Regions from separate parts of the Abyssisolibacter fermentans genome, predicted to be linked through region 1. Evidence: predicted binding sites of a transcription regulator. Region 1 holds the regulator's gene; each other region holds the start of a gene.
What was found. Region 1 encodes LexA, which represses DNA repair genes until DNA is damaged. Its sites were predicted from a motif close to CNAACANNTGTTNG; they were not measured.

Region 1 (3,724 bases):
GATGACTTGAACTCGTTAACTAGAAATATATTATGTAAACAATTTGATATTGATAACTCTATAATAGATTATGTATTAAATATCGAAAAAGACTTAAAGCATTTACACGATAAAATTAATGCAACAAAAGAATACAATCAATTTAAGGTTTTGAGTGCTTTTCAAGATGCAAATTTAGCAGCTACTCATTTTAATTGGACTACTGGATATGGTTATGATGATGAGGGAAGAGACAAAGTTGAAGAAATATATGCAAAAGTATTTAATGCACAAGATGCTTTAGTACGTGCTAACATTGCTTCAGGCACTCATGCATTATCCCTTACATTAGGTGGAATTTTAAGACCAAATGATGAAATGTTATCTATAACCGGTTTACCTTATGATACTATGCAAAAAGTAATTGGTATTAAAGGTAATATGAAAGGTTCTCTAAAAGAATACAATATAACATATAATCAAGTAAATTTAATAGAGAATAACAAAATAGATATAAATGCAACTATTGAAGCAATTACAGATATAACTAAATTAATTTTAATACAACGATCAACAGGCTATAGTGATAGAAAAGCTGTTGAGATAGATAATATGAAAGAAGCTATAAAAGCAATAAAAGAAAAAAAGAAAGATATAATAGTCATGGTTGATAACTGTTATGGAGAATTTGTTGAAACCATAGAACCAACAGATGTTGGTGCAGACATAATTGCTGGATCATTAATTAAAAATCCTGGGGGAGGTTTAGCCCTTGCAGGCGGATATGTAGTAGGTAAAAAAGATTTAATCGAAGCTATTTCTAACAGATTAACTGCACCTGGAATAGGAAAGGATTGTGGTTTAACTTACGGAACATCAAGATTAACTTTACAAGGTTTATTTTTAGCTCCACACGTTGTAAGCGAAGCTTTAAAAGGTGCTATTTTATCAGCAGGTGTCTTTGACTCTTTAGGATTTAATGTTTTACCAGCTGTTAATGATAAAAGAAGTGATATAATCCAAGCTATAGAATTTAATGATCCTGAAAAAGTCGTTAAATTCTGTCAAGGTATTCAATCTGCTTCACCTGTTGATTCATTTGTATTGCCATTACCATGGGACATGCCGGGTTATTCTGAACCTGTTATTATGGCAGCAGGTGCTTTTATACAAGGCTCGTCAATTGAATTAAGTGCTGATGCACCAATGCGAACTCCTTATTGGGTTTATTTACAAGGCGGATTAACATATGAACATTGTAAATTAGGAATTATGAAAGGTTTAAATAATTTATTAAAAAATAAGCTAATAGATAAAAATAAGCTTAATATATAGAAGTTAAAATATTTTAAAAAATAAAGTAAGCTACATAATCATAGCTTACTTTATTTTTCTAAACAATCCAATAACTTTTCCTAAAATATACACGTCCTTAACGATAATAGGATCCATTAATTTATTCTCTGGTTGTAATCGGATAAAATCATCTTCTTTATAAAATCTCTTCACAGTAGCTTCATCATCTATAAGAGCAACCACAATTTCACCATTTACTGCATGTCTTTGACTATTAACTATTACTTGGTCACCATCCATTATTCCAGCATCTATCATGCTTTCACCTTTAACGTTTAATATAAAGGTATTATCATTACCTATAAAATCCATTGGCAATGGAAAAGTATCTTCTATATTTTCAACTGCTAGCAAAGGTAGTCCTGCTGTTACCTTTCCTACAATAGGAACTTCTATAATTTCTTTTTGTGTATGAATATAAGTCATATTATCTAAAATCTCAATAGCTCTAGGCTTAGTAGGATCTCTTTTTATGTATCCTTTTTTCTCTAATCTTGATAAATGTCCATGTACAGTAGATGTTGACTTTAACTGTACTGCTTTACATATTTCTCTAACTGATGGGGGATAGCCTTTAGTTTTAAGCTCATTTTGAATAAATTTAAGTATTTTTAATTGCTTTTCTGATAAATCCTCATACATATATATACACCTCTTACTAGGATATAATCCTCTTTTTATACATTATACCACAATTTATATTGCATATCAAACAAATGTTCGAAATAAACTTGACACAGAACGCTTGTTCTATTATAATATAATCAAACGGAGAAAGGAACTCATGTTCGTAAAATGATTGTTGGAAAGGTGTGTTTAACATGTATGTCAGAAAAAAGAGATTAATTGTTGCTAATCCAGTAAGATTCACAATTTTTTTAACAATAGTATTTTTATTAATAATTTTTACAATAAGTAATATCATTAAATCAGATTCTGCTTATGGTAAAATTGAAGATAACTTTAAAACTATAACAGTAATAAAAGGGGAAACTTTATGGTCTATAGCATCTAAATACTACGATAATGACATAGATAAAAGAAAAATAATATATGAAATACAGAAAACGAATCACAAAAAAACTGCAGCCATTCAAATAGGGGAAGAACTCAAATTACCTCCTATAGAATAATAATACATCTTATTTAGCATATACACCTAAACAAAATGAATCATACCCAAGATAGGGAATATGATTCATTTTGTTTCTAAATAATTCATTATAAGAACATTTGTTTGTTATCAATTGCTTTTGTTAACATAATATTTTTATGGTTAACTTTTCGAATACTAATTTAGAAACTTTAACTTTTCTATTTAATTTTCTTAGAAAGGGGATTACTATTAACAGCTTTTCTTAATCTATCATCATCTAAATGTGTATATATTTGAGTAGTAGCAACACTAGCATGTCCTAAAATTTGTTGCAAAGCTCTAATATCAACATTTCCATGTTTGTACATTAATGTAGCAGCTGTATGTCTAAGTTTATGTGTTGAATATTTTTTTGAATCTAATCCGGCATTTAATATATATTTCTTAACAAGATGTTGAATAGCTCTTGGACTAATTCTATTTTTTCTATTACTTAGAAATAGTGCTTTTTCATCTTTTAAATCTTTCTTAGGGCGAACTTTTATATATTTGTTGATAGCGACCAGACATGCTTCATTCAAGTATATAGTTCTTTCTTTATTTCCTTTACCAACTACAGATAAAGTATCTTCTTTAATCTTATCAATATCTATACTTGATAGTTCTGATAATCTAAGTCCACAATTTAAAAATAAAGTTAAAATCGCATAATCTCTGACTTTATTTCTTCCTTCAATAGAGTCAAGAAGCTTCAATGACTCATCTAATGTCAAAAAAACAGGGTGACGTTGTTCTTTTTTAGGTGTTTCTAAATTAATAGCAGGGTTTTGATCTATTAAATTAACAACATTATGTAAATATTTAAAGAAAGATCTTATACTAGCGACTTTTCTAGCTTTTGTAACGTTCTTATTATTCATAGTTCTGTCTGTATAAGATATATAAGAAATAAGGTCTTGTATCTTAACCTTTTTGATTAAATCAATGTCTATATCCGAAATATCTATTTCATCAAATGGAGTATCTTTTGAAACTAATCTGTATCTAATCTTTAAAAACCTAAAAAATGTTCTTAAATCATAACTATATTCTTTAACAGTATTTTCAGATTTACCTTTGATAGCATAGAGATAATCGAAAAAATCGTCTAAAATCATTGGTGTATTCATAAATTTAACTTCCTCCTTAGTTTTTATACAAGTTTTGTCGCAAAATTTGTATTTTGTGACAAAACTTATATATATAATTTCTATAAATAACACTCTTTTTCCTTCTTTTTTTAGTATTTTATTT
Region 2 (3,724 bases), on a different contig from region 1:
CTTTATTTTAATACTTTTGAGCATATATGTCAAGTATGCTATTAACCGTCATATAGCATCGTTTACCTCTATAGTTGAATAATAAAATAGCTGTCTTACAAACAAAATTATATATTATAGCATTTGATTTTCTATTAATAAACTATGTTTACTATATATTTATGATGATTTTATCCTAAATATTTATCTTCAATATTATTTTTAAATTCTTTTATTGCTTTGCTAATTGTATTTATTTTAAAACCTTTTCTATATAAAAAAGCTTTTATCTTATCTTCATATTTTCTATCAAATATTTTTTCTGGAATTCTGATTTTCTTTTTTATAACTTTCATAACTACATCATAATCATCTACTTCTAGCTCTTCAATAACTCGATTTATTATATCTGAGCTAACCCCCTTATTCTTTAGACCGTACAAAGCCATATTTTTGCTTTTAAGCCCATTCTTATTATGATAAGTTATATAGTTATAGGCATATTTAAAATCGTCAATGTACCCTATTTTTTTGAGTTTAGCTATGATTCTATTAACCAAATCCTTTGAGTAATCTAACCCTATTAAATAATTATATATTTCTTTTTGAGTCTTTGAGCTATATGATAATTTTTTAATTGCTTTGTTTATACATTCATAATCAATTGATTTTTTTTCTAAATACATATTCTCCATGTAACCGATTTTTTTATTAATATCTAATTCATATTCTATAATAATATCCTTTGACAATGTATAACTATATTCATTATCAATATATATAGCATATATTTCATTTTCTTCTTCTATATTTGTAATTACCATTAATACCTTTACCTCCAAAAAACTCCTATTAGCTAATTATTAGCCAATAGGAGATCGTCTATTCATTATCTGATTCATTTTCTATTTCTTTACCATCATTTAATAAGTCATGTTTTTTTCTTACTTTGTATTCAATTTCATTTAGTAATTCAGGATTTTCAGATAAGTAAAGCTTTGCATTATCTCTACCTTGTCCAAGTTTATTATCTTCATAGCTATACCATGAACCTGATTTTTTAACTATATTATCCTCCACAGCTGCATCAAGTATACATCCCTCTTTTGATATACCTTTTCCATATATAATATCAAATTCTGCAATTCTAAAAGGAGGTGCAACTTTATTTTTTACAACTTTTACTTTTGTTCTATTACCAATCATTTCATTGCCACGTTTTAACGTCTCAATTCTTCTTACATCTAATCTAATGGATGAATAGAATTTTAACGCTCTACCACCAGTAGTAGTCTCAGGATTTCCAAACATTATACCAACTTTTTCTCTAAGTTGATTTATAAATATTGTAACCGTGTTTGATTTTTTTATAGCACCTGCAAGTTTTCTTAAAGCTTGTGACATCAACCTTGCCTGTAATCCAACATGGCTATCTCCCATTTCACCATCTATCTCAGCTTTTGGTACTAAAGCTGCAACTGAATCTACTACTATTACATCTACAGCACCACTCCTAACTAAAGCTTCTGCAATTTCTAAACCTTGTTCTCCCGTATCTGGCTGAGATACTATTAAATCTTCTGTTTTAACGCCAAGATTTCTAGCATAAACTGGATCCAAAGCATGTTCTGCATCTATGAAGGCTGCGGTTCCTCCATTTCTCTGACTTTCTGCAATTATATGCAGTGCTACTGTTGTTTTACCAGAAGATTCTGGTCCATATATTTCTATAACTCTTCCTTTTGGTACTCCCCCTATACCTAATGCTATATCTAATTGAAGTGCACCTGTTGAAATTGATTCAACATTAAGTATTGAATCTTCACCGAGTTTCATTATTGAACCTTTACCAAATTGTTTTTCAATTTGACCTAGTGCCATTTCTAAAGCTTTCTTTTTCTCTAACATAATAACCCAGTTTCCTGGTTCACCACCTTAATAATATTTCGAACAAACGTTCTATAGATATTATATAATACTTCTTATATATGGTCAATCTTTTTTAAATTTATTGTGAAAAAAAGTCTGAAAAATTTATATTTATCTATAAAATTAATATATTTATTGCGTGTTATAAAAAAATTATGAACTGTTGTCCATAATTTTAATGCATATTTATATTTCCTTACCTAGCAGCAATTTTCTCACCAAATCAAATACTGTATTAGCTGTTTTATTTTGAACCTTGTGCCTATCTCCTAAAAATACCCTTTTCACTGTATATTCTTTATCTTTGAACACTACACCAAAATATACTAAGCCAACAGGTTTTTCTTTCGAACCTCCTGTAGGTCCTGCTATTCCTGTCACAGATACGGCTATATCTATATCACATTTATTATATAATCCACGTGCCATGCCTATTGCAACTTGCTTACTTACTGCTCCATATTTGTCTAAATCCTCTGGACTTACACTTACTTCATCCATCTTAGCCTGATTACTATATGTAACTATTCCTCTATCAAACACTGCAGACGATCCAGGTATTCTTGTAAATCTGCTACTTATTAGACCTCCTGTACATGATTCACAAAAACCTATTTTAAGACCTTTGTCCATAAGTATTTTAAAAACAACCTCTTCTAATGATTCTAATTCTTTACTAAAAATATATTCTCCTATTTTTGCTTCTACATGTTTAACTGTATTTTCTATTAAGCTACCTGCTACCTCTAACTTGTTCGATTTTGCTGTCACTCTTACCTCAACATGTCCATCTTTTGCATATGTAGCTATTGTAGGATTAGTTTGCTTGTTTATTAAATCAATTATAGCATCTTCTACATTCGATTCACCTATTCCAAAAACACTAAGCGTTTTAGATTCAATTATTTCATTAGTTTTCTTTTTTAATTTTGGTATTACACAATTTTCAAATACATTTTCAAGTTCTCTTGGTGGACCTGGTAGTAATATTACTATTTTATCGTTTTCTTTAACATAAATCCCAGGTGCAGTTCCAACCTCGTTTTTTAGGGCTTCACAACCTTCTATTATATAAGCTTGCCTTTCTACCGACTTAACAAATTTAATATTTCTAGCATAATAAAAATCATCTATATCTTTCATGATTTTTTCGCTAAATATTAACTCTTTGTTTAATACAGATGCTACACAATCTTTAGTTATATCATCTTCTGTTGGACCTAATCCTCCAGTTAAAATGATTAGGTCTGATCTATCTAGTGCAGTTTTTATAATTTCTTCTAATCTTCTTTTATTATCCCCAACTGAAACATGATAATAAACATCAATACCTATTTTAGCTAATTCTTCTGACAAATACCTTGAATGAGTATTAACTATATTGCCCAATATTATTTCGGTTCCTACGTTTATGATTTCGCTTTTCATAACTGGCCTCCTAGTCGTTAGTTTTGTTAGAGTGAGAACTAAATACTTTTCTATTATTATACATATAGTCTATAGCAGAAATTATTGTAAAAATAACAGCAAGTATTACAGAAATCGTATCAAACGGTAACCCAATCAAACTAAAAGGATAATTATCTAATAGTAGTGTTATAATAGCAACTATTTGTGTGATTGTTTTTATTTTACCCCACCAACTAGCAGCTATTGTTATTCCTTCTGAAGCAGCTAAAACTCTAAATCCTGTTATTGCAAACTCTCTTGCTATGATAATCATAACAACCCATGCTGATATTTTGTCCATTTGGAGTAATGATATCAATGCAGCTGATACTAGTAGTTTGTCTGCTAATGGATCCATGAATTTACC
Region 3 (3,724 bases), on a different contig from region 1:
ATTTTCACAGGAAAAAGATTTTTTAGTTATAACCAGTAAGTAACTAGGATTTCTCTAAGGTTTCTTCGGAGAGCGACTTTAAGAGCTTGTTTCCTCAACGCTTTTAAGTAGAGAACCAAAATCTAAGATTTTGAGTGAATCACTTACTCATAGGAACGTAGTGAGTAGTGAGTTTCTTATTTATTTAGAAATAAGCTCTTTACGGAGCCGTAGAAGATTCTTAGAGAGATCCTACACCAATGAGTAAGGAAAAATAAATGAGTATTTTCATTGAAACGCTTACAAAGCTTGACTTTAAAGAAAATACCAAAAAATAAATAGAAGCGGGTAAGAGATTTTTCGTAAACGACATTTGAAGGGTATATTTTAACCTTATTAAAATCGAAAAAATATGCCCTTCTCCGAGTTAGAAAAATCTCTTACATCGCTGAATCAAAAAGTAGTGAGATATATGACCTACAAAGCTTGACTATATTAAATATGAAAAATTTCAACAAATAGTCAGGCAAGTCTTTGAGGGAAGCGTAGCTCAATGTTTTTGAGTTGAAGCCAGAATTAATATATTTCTATGAGGTTCTTTATTTTTATATGCTTAAAATTAATTATTGTTTAGAAAACTTTTACTTCTACAAAGAACAAGTAAGTGTTTACATAGGTATAAGTGATGAATAAAATGTTTAATATAACAAAACAAGGAAAAAATACTTAATAACTCATTAAAAAGGAGATTTAATATGAACATTTTATCATCATTAATAAGCTATATATTTAAATTAGTATTTAATCCTATATACATATTGATGTCAATATTAGTATTCTATCAGTACAATAGGCTAGAAAAAAAGGAGATGCGATTACTAGGTAGAGTCAAAGAAAGCTATATAAAGCATTTTTTCATAGCACTGATTAAAGGATTAGCAGTTGGGGTATTTATTAGTATAATGTTTGATTTATTTGATATAGAATTTAACGTAACATGCTTCAAATATGCATTTGTATTATCAATATTATTTTTCCTTGTTAAACCCAGATATGCATGTATTGCTTATTCAGGTGCAGGGGCATGTATTATTGGTATATTTTTAGATACAGGCTTACAATCATATAGAAGCGTACTTTTGACTATAGCTATTTTGCATTTTGCAGAGGGTATATTAATTTATTTTGACGGTTATAAATCGTATCTGCCTTTATTCTTAGAAAGAGAAAATAAACTGATAGGTGGCTTTAGCCTATATAGATACTGGTGTGTTCCATTTTTTATAATACCACAAGCTTTGCAGGTAGCTTCCTATGGAGGCTTTACAGAGACAATATTTTTGCCTATAGCAGCAATATTAGGATATACCGATTTATCAATTACAGACAGTCCAAAAATAGCAGCAAAAACTGCTGCTAAAAGTCTTGTTTTTTTTAGTATGATATTAATTCTTTTAATAGCTTTGTCATATATAAATCCAATATTCTTGTTTCTAGCAATGGTATCAAGTCCATTAATGCATGAGCTAATAATATTAAAAAGACAGAAAGATCAAAACAAAGCAGAACCTTCTTTTACGTTAAGTGAAAAGGGAGTTAGAATACTGGATGTTTTACCAAATGGTTTAGGAAAAGAGTTAGGACTTAGTATTGGTGACGAATTGGTAATGATTAACAATATGAGAGTGATAACCAAAAATCAAATAATAGAAGCAATGAAATATTGTAATGATAAATTAGAAATTATATATATAAAATTCAAGGGAAATAAAGTGGTAAAAAAGACATATAAGAATATAAAAGATAAAAAAATGGAATTACTTATTTTAACAGACAATGCACATTATACAATGGATATTGAAGGACAAAGCGGTATTTTACAAAGGTTTATAGGATATTTTCAAAAATAGAACTAATTTGTTTTAAGGTAAACCCAGATTATTCATAGAAAATCAAATATTCTACTGCATCTTTCTGATTATAAGATGTCTATTAAATTCTCGACATACCAACTGTATGCCTTCGAATTCACTGGAATCTTCTAATTCAGAATTATACAGCACACTATTCAAAGTTATATGAATAATCAGGATTTAATTATGTTGACATATATATATAAGTAATATATAATATTTACGAACAAACGTTCCTAAGTAGAGAACTCAAATCTTTGATTTGGTGTGAATCGCTACTGCTAGGAACGAAGTGAGTAGGAGTTACAACTTGAAAGATTAGTAAATGGACAAATAAAAAGCAAAAAGATTTCAAAACAATTATAGAGGTGATATTATGGGTCAATTCTCTATTGTTTCAGATTATACTCCACGTGGAGACCAACCTAAAGCAATAAAAGATCTCAGTCAGTCAATTTTAAACGGTGTAAAAAAGCAAACCTTGTTAGGTGTAACAGGCTCAGGTAAAACATTTACTATGGCAAATATTATACAAGAAGTTCAAAAACCTACTATCGTTATAGCTCATAATAAGACATTAGCAGCGCAACTAGCTAGCGAATTCAAAGAGTTTTTTCCAGATAGCGCAGTTGAGTATTTTGTAAGTTTTTATGATTATTATCAGCCTGAAGCTTATATACCCGGGACTGACACTTTTATAGAAAAGGATTCATCTATAAATGAAGAAATAGAAAAACTAAGACACTCTGCAACTTCAGCATTATTCGAAAGAAAAGATGTAATAATAGTTGCGAGTGTTTCATGTATTTATGGTTTAGGAGACCCGTTTGATTATGAAAATTTGATGATTTCTTTAAGGCCGGGCATGATAAAAGATCGAGACGAGATTATAGAAAAGCTAATAGATATACAATATGTAAGAAATGATGTTAATTTTACAAGAGGAGTATTTAGAGTAAGAGGAGATACTGTTGAGATTTTTCCGGCTTCTTCATCAGAAAATGCAATAAGAGTAGAATTTTTTGGGGATGAAATAGACAGAATAACAGAAATTAATTCACTTACAGGAGAAATTATAGGACTTAGAAATCATATATCAATATTTCCTGCTTCTCATTATGCTACTACAAAAGAAAAAATTGATAGATCGATAAAATCAATAGAATTAGAGCTTGAAGAAAGACTTAGTGTTTTAAGAAGTCAAGATAAGCTTTTAGAAGCTCAGAGATTAGAACAGAGAACAAATTATGATATAGAAATGTTAAAAGAAATGGGATATTGTCAAGGCATAGAAAACTACTCAAGACATATTAGTGCAAGAGAAGCAGGTAGTAAGCCATATACACTATTAGATTATTTTCCTGATGATTATTTAATGATAATAGATGAATCACACGTTACATTGCCACAGGTAAGAGCTATGTATGGCGGAGATCACTCCAGAAAACAAAATTTAGTAGATTACGGATTTAGATTACCTTCAGCGCTTGATAATAGACCCTTAAAATTTGAAGAATTTGAAAAACATATGAATTATGTAGTATACGTAAGTGCTACACCGAGCAACTATGAAAAGGAGACTTCTGATAATATAGTAGAGCAGATAATCAGACCTACAGGGTTATTAGATCCAGAGATCATAGTTAGACCTACTAAGAATCAAATTGACGATCTAGTCAAAGAAATAAATATTAGAGTAGATAAGAACGAGAGGGTTTTGATAACTACCTTAACGAAAAAAATGTCTGAAGATTTGACTTCATACTTTAAAGATTTAAATATAAAAGTAACGTATTTACACTCAGAGATAAAAACAATAGAAAGAATGGAGA

Region 2: the regulator LexA is predicted to act here: its motif matches at 1,927-1,940, upstream of recA (recombinase RecA).
Region 3: the regulator LexA is predicted to act here: its motif matches at 2,116-2,129, upstream of uvrB (excinuclease ABC subunit UvrB).

What each region holds. Positions count from the first base shown of each region.
Region 1 covers NZ_LOHE01000036.1:23,642-27,365, reverse strand. The annotation lists gene AYC61_RS03490 (methionine gamma-lyase family protein) at 7-1,314, shown strand; gene lexA (transcriptional repressor LexA) at 1,360-1,977, opposite strand; gene yneA (cell division suppressor protein YneA) at 2,157-2,468, shown strand; gene AYC61_RS03475 (tyrosine recombinase XerC) at 2,650-3,600, opposite strand.
Region 2 covers NZ_LOHE01000112.1:94,190-97,913, reverse strand. The annotation lists gene AYC61_RS20095 (regulatory protein RecX) at 171-803, opposite strand; gene recA (recombinase RecA) at 862-1,887, opposite strand; gene AYC61_RS20085 (competence/damage-inducible protein A) at 2,095-3,336, opposite strand; gene pgsA (CDP-diacylglycerol--glycerol-3-phosphate 3-phosphatidyltransferase) at 3,347-3,724, opposite strand, start outside.
Region 3 covers NZ_LOHE01000028.1:47,431-51,154, reverse strand. The annotation lists gene AYC61_RS01785 (PDZ domain-containing protein) at 735-1,889, shown strand; gene uvrB (excinuclease ABC subunit UvrB) at 2,269-3,724, shown strand, end outside.